DNA from 2 places in the Exiguobacterium sp. QJM3NY_9 genome. Region 1 is predicted to be linked to the other one. Evidence: riboswitches for the same ligand, from Rfam matches in the RefSeq annotation. Region 1 holds a riboswitch; the other holds the start of a gene.
The links. A riboswitch is a leader RNA that binds a small molecule or an ion and turns the genes downstream of it on or off. The one in region 1 is predicted to bind lysine.

Region 1 (8,085 bases):
TTTAATTTCAATTGCCTCATAAACTTCAGCGACAGCGAAATGATGCACGCCCGCTTCCATCAATGTCCCAACCATTTCAAGCATACCTAAGTTATAGGCATTATTCTTCACCACGGCGAAAATCTGTTTTTGCGATCGAGCGAAGACCGATGCGACATTTTGTCGCACCGCTTCCCGATCGATTGTTACGCGTGTACGTGTATTCATTCAGCTACCGCTGGTGTGACGTGTGTCAACCAGTCTGCATATTGCGGGAGTTGTCCTGAGACCGTTTGTCGGTAAAGCTCGAGCAATTCATCCGCGACAGCCCGTGTTCCGCCGTTGATTGTAATATGGTCGATTTCCCCAACACTCGTGATTTCTGCCGCTGTCCCTGTTAAGAAAATCTCGTCTGCGACATAAAGCTCGTCACGCCCGATGTGGCGTTCGACGACCGGGTACCCTTGATCTTGCGCGAGGCGCATGATGACTTGACGCGTGATGCCGTCAAGGACAGAACAGTCGAGTGACGGCGTGTAGATTGTCCCGTTTTTCAACATGAACAAGTTCGCGACGCTCGCCTCACTGACATTACCGTTCATATCAAGAGCGATTGCTTCGTCAAATCCATCACGAAGGGCTTCGCCTTTTAAGAGTTGTGAGTTCATATAGTTCGCAGCGGCTTTTGCCTGCATCGGCATCATCGTTGACGATACCCGACGATAAGAAGCGACTTTCGCACGAATGCCGACACCTTTATCGAAGTATTCACCAAGCTCCCAGCACGAGATGCCGACGTGAACCGTCGTATCTTTTGCCATCAAGGCCTGCCACGGTGTACCGAGGAAAACGAATGGACGGATGTAACAAGACTCAAAGCCATTTTTCGCAACGAGATCAATCGTTGCCTGGACAAGTTCTTCCACTGTATATGGAATCGTGACGTGATAGAACGCGCAACTCCGGAAGAGACGTTCGATGTGTTCCGTCAATTGAAAAATTGCCGGACCGTCAGGCGTCGCGTAAGCACGAATCCCTTCGAAAAAACCACTTCCGTAATGAATCGCGTGTGACATGACGCTCGTATTCGCTTCTTTTGGATCATGAAAAATCCCGTCTAACCAAATCGCTTCACCATACTGTGTATCCACTGCCATGTGTTTTCCTCCTCTTCGACGTCAATCAGAGTGAACGTAAATCATCCACTAATTGCGTCTTCTCTGCTGTTTTTTCGTCTTTCTGTTTGATGACGCGTGCTGGTGTTCCAGCAACGACGCTACCTGCAGGGACGTCTTCTGTGACGACACTGCCTGCTGCAACGACTGCATCTTTTCCGACACGAACGCCTTCCAAGATGACAGCGTTCGCTCCGATCAAGACACCATCTTCGATGATGACCGGTGTTTTTGAAGGTGGCTCAAGGACACCTGCGACCACGGCACCTGCGCCGACATGAACGTTTTTCCCAATCGTGCCACGTGCTCCGACGACGGCGTTCATATCAATCATTGTACCATCTCCGATCGATGCACCGATATTGATGATTGCACCCATCATGATGACGGCGTTATCGCCGATGACGACATGATCCCGAATCCACGAACCCGGTTCGATTCGCGCATTCAAGTGACGTGTGTCAAGCATCGGTACAGCACTGTTCCGACGATCGTATTCGACGTGGACGTCCGTGATTCGGTCTGAATACTTTTCTAAGAAAGTCGCAGCAAGTCCTGCATCTGCAAAGAAAATTTTTGATTCATCCGATCCGAAAGCTGTCGCCCCTTCAATCGTCAAGCCCGCTAAATCGCCATTGACGTAAAGTTTGACCGGTGTCTGTTTTTTAGCATCTTTAATGAATTTCGCAATTTCGTAAGCATCAGTTAGTAACATGTGAATCCTCCTGTGAGTAGAGCGTCTCTAACGTGTAGAGTCCCGCCGATTTTTGAATGAGTGCTTCGGCTGCTTTAATCGCACCTGAAGCAAATACTTTTTTTGATAATGCCGTGTGCTTGATTTCAATCAATTCATCGACCCCGGCGAACAACACTTCATGTTCACCGAAAATTGTTCCACCACGCATCGAGTGCATGCCGATCTCAGACGCTTGGCGTTTTTCCCGTGTCGATTCACGTTCATAGACCGGCTGGACGTCACGGAGTTCTTGAATCGTCCGCAATAAGAGTTCTGCCGTCCCGCTTGGTGCATCGACCTTTTGATTGTGGTGCTTTTCTAACAGTTCGATATCGAACGAACTGGCGAGTGGTACGAGCACCTGTAACAATTGCTGCATCATCGCGATCCCGAACGACATGTTGTACGACTGAAAAATTGGAATTTCAGTCGAAGCGTCTTTTATCGTTTGTAACTCCGCTTCCGAAAATCCGGTCGTCGCGATGACGAGCGGTGTTTTCGTTTTGAGGCCATACGCCAGTAAATCCGGCAACAAGCTCGGGTGAGAGAAATCGATGATGGCATCGACTTCTTCTGTTAGCTCGGACACCGTTTGATACGAAGGAATTTTCTCCGCTGACTTCGTCTGATCGATAACGGCGACAACTTCAGCGGGTGCCAATTCCTCGACATAATGCCCTGTCGCACCATATCCATGAATGGCAAGCTTCATCGAACCACTCCTTTATAAGCACGCATCGTCTCGAGTAAGTGTGCATGCCCGGCTTCGGATTGGCGAACGAGCGGCAAGCGTGGTGCACCGACTGCAAACCCGATTTCTTCGAGTGCTGCTTTAACAGGAATCGGGTTGACGTCACTAAAGATGGCTGCGATGACCGGCATTAAATCACTTTGAATGCGTCGTGCCGTCACTAAATCGTTTGCGAGCATGGCTTCAGCAAGCGCTTGTGTTTCTGCCGGGTACGGGTTCGACAGGACCGAGATGACACCTTGTGCTCCCCATGCCATGTACGGAAGGATTTGATCGTCGTTGCCACAGAAGACTGCAAAACCTTCGGGGAGTGCCGTCATCAATTCACCCATGAAACTGACATCCCCGCTCGCTTCTTTGAATGCTTGAATGTTCGGATGCTCCGCGAGTGTTACAGCTGTCTCAACTGCAATCGCGACACCCGTCCGTGAAGGTACGTTGTATAACATGAGGGGTAATTCGACAGCATCCGCGACTGCGGTAAAGTGAGCAATCAAACCGGCTTGTGACGTTTTATTGTAATACGGTGTCACGAGCATCGCTGCATCTGCTCCGAGCTGCTGAGCCGTTTTCGTTTTTTCAATCGTCTGTGCCGTATTGTTCGTTCCCGTACCGGCAATGACCGGAACACGACCTGCCGTGACACGGACTGCTGTCTCAAGTAACGTTTCGAACTCTTCGCTCGAAAGCGTCGATCCTTCACCTGTCGTCCCGGCGACGACGAGCGCTTGGATATTGGCTGCAAGTTGCTGTTCAATCAACTGTTCAAAAACGACTAAGTCGAGTTCACCTGCTGAATTGAACGGTGTCGCGAGTGCTGTTCCTGCTCCTTTGAACATGTTAAATTCCTCCTTAGTATGATTAAGAATGGATGCCGTTTTCTAAAGCATGACGCGCGACCTGGACTGCATTTGACGCCGCGCCTTTTCGAATGTTATCCGCGACACACCACAGATGGAATGTGTTCGCGAGCGTTTGATCTTGACGAATCCGCCCGACGTACACTTCGTCCGTCCCGCTTGCATCAAGCGGCATCGGGTACTGATTTCGCGAAACATCATCAACCAGTACGACGCCTGGCGCGTCAGCAAGTGCTGTGCGAATCGCTTCGACCGTCGTCTCGTTTGAAAACGTCACGTTGATTGCAACTGAATGCGAATTTGTGACGGGAACACGGACACACGTCGCACTGACCGGTAAGTTCGGTTGGCTAAAAATCTTCCGTGTCTCGTCAATCATTTTTTGCTCTTCTTTCGTGTACCCGTCTTCTAAGAAGACATCGATATGCGGCAAGATATTATCATGAATCGGGTGCGGATAGTTGACCGGTTCTTCACCGCGGCTGCCTCGTGCTAAATCCTCGATTCCTTTTTGACCGGAACCGGAGACTGCTTGATACGTCGTATACGTGATTCGTTCAAAACCTAAGTGTTTGAGTGGTGCCAGGGCAACGACGGATTGAATCGTCGAGCAGTTCGGATTAGCGATCAGTCGGTCGGTGCTGCTGACCGCTTCCGGATTGACTTCTGGTACGACGAGCGGAATCGTCTCTTGCATCCGGAAAGCACTTGAATTATCGACGACAAGTGTTCCGTGTTCTGCCAGCAAGGGGGCATACTGTTCACTGATTGCTCCACCGGCTGCGAATAATGCGACGTCGATCCCGTGATGGATGATGTCTTCCGATAAAGCTGTAATCGTTACGTCCGTTCCATTAAACGAAACGACTTTTCCTGCTGATCGTTCTGAAGCATACGCCGACAGTTGACCGACTGGAAAATCGAGTTCCTTCAAGACTTGTAACATCTTTTGTCCGACGGCGCCTGTCGCACCGATGACTGCTACGTGGTACATGTTCATTCCTCCTTACAGGCTAAACGCGTTCGCGATCGCCGCGACCGTTCGTTCGATATCTGCTTGTGCGATTGTATACGAGATACTGATTTCTGATGTCGTGACTTGATAAAACGTGATGTTCTCGGCACGGAACGTCGCAAATAATTTTGATGCGACGCCCGTTGCGTCACGCATTCCGATTCCGACGACCGATAACTTGGCATGCTCGTTATGACGATCGACTTTAACGGTCGGAAAACGATCGATGATATCTTTCAGTGCCTCTTCGAGAAACTCTTCTTCATCGAGTGGACAAGAGAACGAGAGGAACACGTCACTATCAAAGGTCGTTTGACTGATCATGTCGATATTGACATGGCGATTCGATAACAATTCAAAAATGTCGGCGACTGCTGAATTGGTTTGTGGAACGTGTTTGATTGAAACCGTCAAAACATTTTTCGTTACACTGACGCTCGTGACTGCTTTTTGTTCCATCGTTTCTGTTGCCTCCATGATCCAAGTCCCTCTTTCCGATTCAAGTGTTTTCCCAACAAAGATATGCACGCCGTATTTTTTCCCGAGTTCGACGCTGCGCATCTCCATGACCTTCGACCCCAGTGCACTCATTTCCATCATTTCATCATATGAAATTTGTGGAATCGGCTGTGCCGCTTGATGAATCCGCGGATCCGCCGTATAGACACCGTCGACATCCGTATAGATTTCACAGCGCTTATCAAGGACGGCCGCTAAGGCGACAGCCGTTGTGTCTGATCCACCACGACCGAGTGTCGTAACATCCCCGAGCTCGTTGACACCTTGGAATCCGGCGACGATGACGACATCATAGGTTTCGAGTTTCTTTCGTAACAAGTCCCCGTCAATTTGTTTAATCTTACTTTTCGTATGAACCCCCATCGTGCTGATTCCTGCCTGCGCACCTGTTTGTGATAAAGCTTTTACTCCGACGGAATTTAAGGCGATGCTGAGTAACGAAATCGTTTGTTCTTCGCCGATCGCGAGCAATCGATCGAGTTCACGTCGTTCAGGACGATCCGTGATTGCTTGCGCTTGTGCGATGAGCGAGTCTGTCATCTTCCCCATCGCAGAGACGACGACCACTAATTTTTCACCTTGTTCTGTCCGATTTTTTAAATAATTCGCAATTGACTGAATCTGTTCGACAGTCGCGACCGAGCTACCACCAAATTTAAGTACAGTTGTCACAATCCTATCTCCTTTGTCCCGAAACAGAAAAAAACGACGGGCCGGTAGGAGCGTTCCTACGGCCCGTCGTTATCACGATCGGACAAACGAAGACAAAGTCTTTCGTTCTTTTACGTAAGATAGCGCTCCGAAACATCGGTTTCGGCAGTACAACGGATCTTAACCGTTGTACCAGCAAATGAGAAGAAGCATCTTTCTCATTCACTTCGGCGGATTTCCCCTTTCACATCACTCAGCATGCTCGCTTCAATAAATGATGTTACTGATGTCATCCGCGCCTCTATCTGTCGGTTGTTAGTTACAGTTATAGCAAACATTTTTTGTTAAATCCAGTCATTTGCTAAAATTTTTTCATTTTTCCGTTAATCCGCGAGTTTTTTCTTCGCTTGATCGAGTTGTACAGAAACAGCAGCAAAACCTGTCCCGCCGTAACTTCCTCTTCTTGCCACTGCTTGCACCGGGTCGAGGAGCGGATAAACATCTTCCGCGATGACGGAGTGGAACGTTTGATACGTTTCAAGCGTTAAATCTTTTAAGAAGCAATTCGTCTGAACACAATGGAGGACCGCTTTTCCGACGATTTCATGCGCTTCCCGGAAAGGAACACCTTTTGTGACGAGATAATCTGCTAGTTCCGTCGCATTCGAGAAGTCTTGCATTGTCGCCTTCTTGAGCGCTTCTGTCTTAAACGTTGCTGATTCGAGCATTCCCGTAAAGATTTGAACGGATTGTAAAACGGTATCTGCCGTATCGAAGACACCTTCTTTATCTTCTTGCATGTCTTTATTGTAAGCGAGCGGTAATGCTTTCATCGTCGTCAGGAACCCCATCAGGTTTCCATAGACACGCCCTGTTTTTCCGCGAATCAATTCAGCGAAGTCCGGGTTTTTCTTTTGTGGCATCATGCTCGAACCCGTTGAAAATGCATCTGACAATTCGATGAATGAAAATTCTTGCGACGCCCAGATGATGATTTCTTCACAAAAGCGTGAGAGGTGCATCATGACCGTCGAAGCAATCCCGAGGTATTCAATGACGAAGTCACGGTCCGATACAGCATCGAGGCTGTTCGGATAGACGTGCTCAAATCCGAGCAGTTCCGCTGACTTGAAACGGTCAATCGGGAATGTCGTCCCGGCGAGTGCCCCAGCACCGAGCGGCGAAATCCGAATCCGTTTCAAATTATCTGTCAGACGATCTACGTCACGGTCGAACATCCAAAAATACGCGAGTAGATGGTGTGCAAGTGAAATCGGTTGTGCCCGCTGTAAGTGGGTATACCCCGGCATGACGGTTTCGATGTGTACATCCGCCTGTTCCGTAATCACCGTCTGCAAGTTGCGTAGGCTTTCGATTAAATCAACCACATGTTGTTCCATCCATAAATGTAAATCCGTCGCAACCTGGTCATTCCGACTTCTCGCTGTATGCAATTTGCCTGCGACCGGTCCGATTTGTTCCGTCAGCAACCGTTCGAGATTCATGTGGATGTCTTCGTCAGCAAGCGAATAGACATGTGTTCCAATCGAAGCTTGTAACGTCTTGAGACCCGCTTCGATTTTTTTCCATTCCGTCTCTTCTAGGATACCTTGTTGATACAACATATTGGCATGGGCGAGACTTCCTTCTAAATCAACTGCCGCAAGCTTTTGGTCGAATGAAATCGATGCCCCAAACGCTTCAGCCTGAGCGGAAGCCCCTTCTGTAAACCGTCCGCCCCAAAGTTTCGTCATTTTGTCACGCCTTCCTGCCGATGAACACTTGCGTGTGTCGCAATCGCAAGACCGTGCAATTTAATGAATCCTTTCGCTGCTTCATGATCGAACGCATCTTCTTTCGTATACGTCGCAAGCTTCTCGTCATAAAGTGACACCGGTGACTGACGTCCTGTGACCGTCGCATTCCCTTTGTAGAGTTTGACCCGTACTTCGCCCGTGACGTCTTGTTGCGTCGCTTTTAAGAATGCTTTTAGACCTTTCGTTAACGGCGCATGGAACAAACCGTTGTAGATTGTTTCTGCATATTGTTGACTTAAAATCGGTTTGAAGTGAGCGACGTCTTTCGTCAATGTGATGGTCTCGAGTGCGGCATGGGCTTTTAGCAAGACCGTTGCTCCCGGGCATTCATACACTTCCCGCGATTTGATCCCGACGAGACGGTTCTCGACGTGGTCAATCCGTCCGACACCATGTGCCCCAGCGATGATGTTGAGTTCTGTAATCAACTTCGCCAGTGGATAGACTGTTCCGTTGATTGAAGTCGGAACACCCGCTTCAAAACCGATAATGACTTCTTCTGCTTGATCCGGTGCTTCTTCCGGTGCGACCGTCAGTGCATAAGCATCTTGCGGCGGTTCTGTCCAAGGGTTTTCAAGGACA
Region 2 (8,085 bases), 610 kb from region 1:
TTCAATCCCTCCTCTTATTTTTGAGAAAACTTATGTTCCATCATTTCAACTAATCCTGACGTCAAATCAAGCATCGTTTGTGTCGACATCAAATGATCTTCTGCATGCAAAAGCAGTAAAGACAATGTCGTCGGCTCACCGCTCGCTTCTTTTTGGACTTGACCGAAATGAATCTGGTGCGCTTCTTGCAACTGTTCTCGGGCATCTGTTAATAACCGCTCAAATGCCTCAAATGATTCTTCCTTGTACACTTCGATTGCTTCACGAATCGTACTTCGCGCATTTCCACTATGCAAAATCATCATGAACGCTACTTGTTCCATCGTCTGTTCATTTGTTTTCATTTCTTCACCCCATCAACTTAACGGCTTGTTCATAGGCCGCTTTTCCGTCGGCCATTCCGTACGCCATCATATCGATGACTTCGACTGGTTTATCTGTCGCTTGTTGAAATTTTGATAATAAAAAGCGCATTTGTGGACCAATCAATACAACATCTGCTCCATCCATTTCTTTTAAAGCTTGGTCTTGACCGACTGCCCAAATTGTCGCCTCTTCACCAAGTGATTGGGCATGTTCCTGCATCTTAGTGACGAGAATACTCGTCGACATTCCTGAACTACACGCCAACATGATTTTTTTCATTTCAACCATTCCTTCCGCGTTTTGGAATCGCTTACAACTTTGATTATACGGATTTTAACATCCATGTCTATACTTGATTTTTATTTTGTTTATTTTTATTTTTAAAAAGTGTAGTGTTGTAATCGAAAACAACTTGGAGGAGGAACAATCATGGAAGAACTGATTTGTTTTGAGCCGATTTTACAGGAGCGGATATGGGGTGGATGTAAGCTTGGTGCATATGGATTTGATACGTTAGGCAAACAAAACATCGGTGAAGCTTGGACCTTGGCTGATCACCAAAACGGGCAAACCAAGGTGAATGCCGGACGTTTTTCCGGTGATGCACTACGGGATTTATGGTCAAATCACCCTGAAATCTTTGGGGTGGACACAACGGAAGCTTTTCCTTTACTCATTAAGTGGATTGACGCTGCGGATGATTTGTCCGTTCAAGTCCATCCTGACGATCATGATGCCTGTCGCCTAGAAGGACAGCCTTACGGGAAAAACGAATGCTGGTATATCGTCGATTGTCCGGCAGACGCCACCATTATTTATGGGCATGACTTCAAAACAAAAGCTGATTTGTTGCACGCTGTCCGTGAAGACGATTTAACTTCCGGCTTAATTGATTTGCCTGTTTCACCCGGCGATTTTTTTTACGTTCCAGCAGGTACTGTTCATGCTTTAACCGAAGGGTGTCTTGTCATCGAAATCCAGCAGAACTCTGATACCACGTACCGGTTGTACGATTACGATCGAATTGACCATTCGACCAACAAACCGCGTCAACTCCACCTTAAAGAAGCACTCGAAGTCATTCAATTTCCTCATTTCCAGTACGAGGAGCCTTATGTACCGACCTCTTTTTGTTCAAGACTACTGACAACCAACGCCTATTTTTTTGTCGAGGAATGGGCCATCCATGACATGATTACGATTGCACCACGAACTTCCTTCCAAGTCATCACTATCATCAGTGGCACGCTGATCATCAACCAATTGCGTTATACCACCGGAGACACGGTTCTGATTCCGGCAAAAGTAACTTGTACCGTTTCTGGAAAGGGGAAACTTCTATTGACTGGTCCAAATCCAACACCGAAACAACGACTTCACATCGGAATTGATCTTGGTGGGACTCACACGCGTGTTGCCGCAATCAATCAGCACCATGTCGTAAAACAATATCGATTTTTGACAGAGGCGGCTGCTGGCCCGGACTATACAATTAATCATTTAAGACAAGCCATCCAAAAGCTACTTGAAGAATTTGAAGTCGAACGAATTGGTATCGCAGCGCCTGGTCCGCTTGATGTAGCAACGGGTCGGCTATTGTCACCTCCGAACCTGCCGGGTTGGGACGATGTACATTTGGTTCGCCCGTTAGAAGAGTTCTTCAACATCCCGGTTTCCCTTGAAAATGATGCAAATGCCGCCGCGCTCGGCGAAGCATTGTTCGGGGCAGGCCAAGACTATGCATCCATCTATTACATGACAGTCAGTACAGGAATCGGTGGCGGATATGTCTATCAAAAGACGTTGATTCGAGGCGCACACGGATACGCTGGTGAAATCGGAAATACGATCATCGATGCTTCTGGACCGGAACACCCTGTCTTGAACAAAGGCTCACTCGAAGGATTAGCAAGCGGTACGGCTCTTCAGACACGGGCTGATTTGTTGAACGAGCGGTCTGTCGCAACACTTCTTCGCAATCCACTGGAAAGACTTCGCTTCGTTAACCATTTAGCAACAGGCATCGCGAACATCATTCATACACTTGATCCGGAAGCTGTCATCATCGGCGGCGGTGTTACGGCTTCCGCCGATTTATTTTGGGAGGAGCTCTTACAAGCCGTCAATGCCCGTCTCTACCCGACGTTACGTCAAAAAACAATCATCCGCTTAGCTGCATTGGAAGGAAATGCCGGTGTCATCGGTGCTGCCCATTTAAATCGGATGAACGCCGAATAACTTCATTGTTCCTTTTGAACAGACTTTACTACTTTTTTTAAAAACAGACTTGAAACTTTTTTCTGAAATATGATAAGGTTTTCTTATTAAAAGAATATGACTATTCTATCGATGAGGTAGAGGCGCGGTCTTAATGAGTATTTGATCTGAGGATGACAACGAGGACGATCAAGGAAAGGTAATGCTGCCGAAGTATCGTCAAGTGTCTGACTTGGTGGTACTGGTCGAATTGGGAAATACCCGTTCGATTGCCATACGTGTTTTGTATGGAGCGCTCCAATTCGGCTAAGAAAGACGCATCCAGCAAGGGTGTCGGCTTTGTTGCCGGTGCCCTTGCTTTTTTGTATGCAATGGGTCTCATCTTCTAAAAAAAGAGGAGGAACCACACAATGGTCAATTATTCAGATTCAATCGTTGCGCTCATTCCAGCTGTCATTGCAATCGCACTTGCAATCGTGACGCGCAAAGTCGTTATTTCACTTGGTGTCGGTATTTTGATTGGTGCTTTATTGCTGCATAGCTTTAATCCAATCGATACGGTCGTCTATCTCGGCAAAAACATCTTTAGTCTATTTTGGGCGGATGGGGCGTTAAATGAATGGAACGTCTTATTACTCATCTTCTTACTATTACTCGGTGTTCTATCGACGCTTATCCAAACATCGGGCGGTGCACATGCCTTCGGTGAATGGGCAACAACACACGTCAAGACAGCGCGCGGCGCTCGCCTCGCAGCATTTGGTTTAGGTATTTTAATCTTCATCGATGATTACTTCAACAGTCTTGCTGTCGGGAATGTCAGTCGTCCGTTAACGGACCGTCGTGGCGTCTCGCGTGCAAAACTTGCTTATATTATTGACTCGACGGCTGCTCCAGTCTGTGTCATCAGCCCGCTTTCAAGTTGGGGAGCGTTCATCATCTCGATCATCGCTGGTATCTTAACGACACATTCGATTACGGAGTATTCCGCATTCAGTGCTTTCATGATGATCGTGCCACTCAACTTCTATGCGATTTTCGCTCTATTGCTGACGCTTTACATCGCGTACACAGGGATTGCGGTCGGACCGATGCGGACGCATGAACTTCGTGCATTAAAAGGTGAACTTTTCGACGCAAGTAAAGGAACACCGATGGGGATGGCAGAGGAAGTCAAAGAACACGAAGGTGGAAAAGTACGTGACCTCGTCGTTCCGATTATCGTTCTCGTCATTGCAACGGTTTCCGCATTACTCTTTACCGGTGCTCAGGCACTCGCTGCTGACAATCGTGCATTTACGTTGATTGGTGCATTTGAAGCGACAGACGTAACACGTTCACTCGTTGCTGGTGTCGTCATCAGTTTAGTCGTTGCTTTCCTGATGTTGATTGGTCGGAAAATCCCGGCGCGCGAATACGGACACAGCATCTGGGCTGGGATGAAATCCATGTGGCCTGCTGTCGTCATCTTATTATTCGCTTGGACAATCATCGCTGTTATCGGTGACATGAAAACAGGTGAGTACTTAGCAAGCTTCGTCAGTAAGTCGATTTCTGCTTCGTACCTCCCCTTCTTATTGTTCTTGATTGCAAGCTTAATGGCATTCTCGACAGGTACAAGTTGGGGAACATTCGGTATCATGCTGCCGATCGGTGCTGACCTCATCATGGCGGTCGAACCGAATCTCTTACTTCCGACGCTCGCTGCCGTTCTTGCCGGATCCGTCTTCGGAGACCACTGTTCACCAATTTCCGATACGACGATTCTCAGTTCGACAGGTGCCGGTTCGCATCATATCGATCACGTCACGACACAACTTCCGTATGCGTTGGTTGGTGCAGCGACATCGGCAGTCGGCTACCTTGTGCTCGGTTTAACCGATTCATCAATCATCGGCTTCATCGGTGCACTTATCGCCTTCTTACTCGCACTCGTCGTCCTGAATGTCGTCTCGAAACGTGGCAAAGTACCAACTGAACTTCGCGCTGAATAATAAAAAAGTAACGCTCAGCTTAGCCGAGACGAGAAAAAAAGAAGGGATTGCCATCTACGATGATGTGCAATCCCTTTTTTAAGTTGTAGACAACATGGTATGAAGAAATAAAAAGCGTCTTTTTTTCGTTGCTTTCCTCGGGCGAGGCGCAAGCCGTTGCTCCTTAATCCTCACGGACAACGAGCAGGGTCTTGCCTGCCTCTGAAAGTGCGTTAAAAACGCACTTTTCCCCGTAGGAGTCAACGAAACGTGATGCTTTTTAGGTAATACCGTGAGAGAAATCCAGGAAAGCACGAACGAATTGCAATTCGATATCGCATGTTCACGCTTCATAAGAGTTTGTCTACACGCTGAAGCGATCATTCTTACACCATCAAGGCACACACTTCATTTGCAAACGCAACTGGATCTTCGATTGGCAAGCCTTCCATGAGCAACGCTTGTTGGTACATTAATTTCGTATAGCGTTCAAATTTCGGACGGTCTTTTTTAAAGGCCGTTTCAATGGCTTCGAAGACGTCATGTGACGTGTTCAACTCTAAAATTTTCACGGCTGAAACATCTTGGTTGTTCGGCATCGACTTAAGAATTTTCTCCATTTCAATCGAAACGGCACCATCCGTCGCGAAGCAGACCGGATGTGATTTTAAGCGTGACGAAGCTTTGACTTCTTTGACTTGCCCAGCGAGCACTTCCTGCATTGCTGTAAACATCTCGACTTGTGTTTCGGTCGTTTCTGCTTGATCCGCTTGCTCGATTCCAAGATCACTGCTCGTAACCGATTTAAATTCTTTTCCTTCATAGTTGAGCAACATTTGAATCGCGAACTCATCGATTTCTTCCGTAAAGTACAGAATGTCGAACCCTTTGTCTTTGACAAGCTCCGACTGCGGCAACTTATCTAAACGGTCCGTACTTTCCCCTGAAGCATAGTAGATGTATTTTTGATCTTCCGGCATCGCCGCGACGTATTCAGCGAGCGTGACCAGCTTCTTCTCTTTTGCCGAGTGGAACAGGACAAGATCTTTGACCGTCTCTTTATGCATGCCGTAATCATTGTAAATTCCAAACTTCAATTGACGACCAAAGGCTTGATAAAAGGCTTCATACTTCTCGCGATCGTCGCGAAGCAATCCTTCAAGTTGCGTCTTAATCTTACTTTGAATGTTTTTCGCAATCAATTTGAGTTGGCGGTCGTGCTGCAACAACTCACGTGAAATATTGAGTGACAAGTCTTCCGAGTCGACCATCCCTTTGACGAAGCTAAAGTGGTCCGGCAAGAGGTCACTGCATTTTTCCATGATCAAGACGCCGTTCGCATACAGTTCAAGACCTTTCTCGAACTCTTTTGAATAGTAGTCGAAGGACGGTTGCTCCGGAATGAATAAAATCGATTGATAACGGACGGCACCATCTGCACTGATATGGATGTGCTTGACTGGTGTATCAAATCCATATCGTTTTTCTTGATAGAAGTTCGTGTAATCCTCGTCCGTCAACTCCCGTTTATTTTTCCGCCAAATCGGCACCATGCTGTTGATGGTCTTAACGACCTTCACTTCTTCCATCTCGTCCGATCCTTCGACCGGTTGACGTTCCGTCTCTTCCATCTCAATCGGATAGCGGATGAAGTCGGAATATTTTTTGACGATCGTCCGCAAACGATGTGTATCTAAATACTCATCATAGTTCTCATCTTCTTCGTTCGCTTTGATGTGCAGCGTGATTTCCGTCCCGACCGTAGCTTTTTCGACTTCTTCAATCGTATAACCGTCGACACCGTGCGACTCCCACTTGTACGCCGTTTCACTACCGAATGGTTTCGTGATGACCGTGACGACGTCCGCGACCATGAAGGCCGAATAAAAGCCGACACCGAACTGTCCGATGATGTCGTGTCCGTCTTGCGCGGCATTCTCCGCCTTAAAGGCAAGTGACCCGCTCTTCGCGATTGTTCCGAGATTCGCTTCGAGCTCCTCTTTCGTCATCCCGATTCCCGTATCACGAATGATGAGCTGACGTGTCGTTTGGTTCGGTTCAATCGTAATCTTATAGGCATCCTTTTCGAACGTCAGTGTCTCGTCCGTCAATGCTTTGTAATAAATCTTGTCTATCGCGTCACTAGCGTTCGAAATCAACTCACGTAAAAAGATTTCCTTATGTGTGTAGATGGAATGAATCATCATTTCGAGTAAACGTTTCGACTCTGCCTTGAACTGTTTCGTTTCCATTTCCGATACCCCCCTAGTTCTTTTTAGCACTCTAACTACAAGAGTGCTAATACATATCTATTATCACGGATTGGAAAAATAGTGTCAATCCCCTTCTTCGAGTCGTTTTCGGACATACTTTCCGATGTTTCGTAAGTGCGCGGTCGATCCATACGTGCCATGACTGACACCATGGCAATCCGGGCGATTCCCGAGCCCGATGAACTGTTCACTCGGCTTAAAATGAAGACCGATGATTGGAACGGAAAATTGTTCCGAATACCCGAGTTCGACGACGGCATCCGGGTACCCCGGGACCGGCTCGGGTGCTTGCCATGTAGCCGTCGGATCGATTGTCCGGTAACGTTCCGTATGTTCCCGTCCGAGAAGAATAATGCCGCGTAATCGAAAAAGACGAATCAATCTCAAAAGGAACGTCTGACCAAATACGGTTTCTTCCAGTTCATGTCGCTGAGCAATCGTTCCCATATACCGTTTCGTCGGAAATGGAAAAAAATCCGCATGGATGACCGGCTCTCCGGTTCCGTAAAAAGAAGCTTCGAATCCATTCAGAAAACCTTCCAATTTTCCTCCCCCCTCCCGTCCGAACCACGATTTATAAATGTCCGGCTGTTTGAAATAACGATTATAGGAATCAATCATTTGATTAAATCGTTGGTCCGTCCGGTACTCCGTAAGCGGCGCATCGACTTCTCTTAGGACGAATGGTCCTGTCGTCTCATAGCGTAACGTGCCATCCCGGTTCAAAAACTGGCCTGCCGACGGATTCGTCGCAATCGTAAGCCAGCTACGCTCGCTTACGTCACCAAACCATAAGACCGGTGTCGTCCGGTCAATCAACTCATCCTTAAATACATCTTTCTCTAACTCGATTTGGTACAGAATCGCTTCATCGAGTAATTTTTTTGCATATTCACGTTGTTCGGATGTCAGCGTTCTCATTCCTTTCCTGTCGGGTTTTCACTTTTCATCTGTTCCCGTTCTCATGGATTGCTAGACAGTTCAGTAGGTTTATCCTCCAAAGTCGAGGGAATGATTCATAAGGTGAACAACATTCGGAGCAAGAGTACTTAGAAGGAGGAAATTACACATGGGTCGATTAGAGAATAAAGTAGCAGTTATTACAGGTTCAGCAACAGGAATTGGTCAAGCAACGGCACTCGTCTTTGCCGAACAAGGGGCGAAAGTCGTCTGTGCTGACGTCAATCTTGAAAAAGCACAGGAGACGGTCGAAAAAATCAAACAGGCTGGTGGACAAGCGGAAGCGATTCACGTCG

Region 2: linked by a shared signal. The riboswitch ahead of AC0VYQ_RS15175 (Na+/H+ antiporter NhaC family protein) and the one ahead of AC0VYQ_RS02665 (aspartate kinase) in region 1 are both predicted to bind lysine.

What each region holds. Positions count from the first base shown of each region.
Region 1 covers NZ_CM149679.1:537,964-546,048, reverse strand. Annotated here, with positions in the region: gene alr (alanine racemase) at 1-207, opposite strand, end outside; gene AC0VYQ_RS02690 (branched-chain amino acid transaminase) at 204-1,136, opposite strand; gene dapD (2,3,4,5-tetrahydropyridine-2,6-dicarboxylate N-acetyltransferase) at 1,162-1,869, opposite strand; gene dapB (4-hydroxy-tetrahydrodipicolinate reductase) at 1,856-2,602, opposite strand; gene dapA (4-hydroxy-tetrahydrodipicolinate synthase) at 2,599-3,480, opposite strand; gene AC0VYQ_RS02670 (aspartate-semialdehyde dehydrogenase) at 3,503-4,495, opposite strand; gene AC0VYQ_RS02665 (aspartate kinase) at 4,508-5,707, opposite strand; lysine riboswitch at 5,820-5,998, opposite strand; gene argH (argininosuccinate lyase) at 6,070-7,440, opposite strand; gene AC0VYQ_RS02655 (argininosuccinate synthase) at 7,437-8,085, opposite strand, start outside.
Region 2 covers NZ_CM149679.1:2,975,969-2,984,053, forward strand. Annotated here, with positions in the region: gene AC0VYQ_RS15160 (PTS sugar transporter subunit IIA) at 15-344, opposite strand; gene AC0VYQ_RS15165 (PTS sugar transporter subunit IIB) at 349-645, opposite strand; gene manA (mannose-6-phosphate isomerase, class I) at 796-2,604, shown strand; lysine riboswitch at 2,714-2,889, shown strand; gene AC0VYQ_RS15175 (Na+/H+ antiporter NhaC family protein) at 2,994-4,577, shown strand; gene htpG (molecular chaperone HtpG) at 4,943-6,808, opposite strand; gene AC0VYQ_RS15185 (hypothetical protein) at 6,893-7,750, opposite strand; gene AC0VYQ_RS15190 (SDR family oxidoreductase) at 7,899-8,085, shown strand, end outside.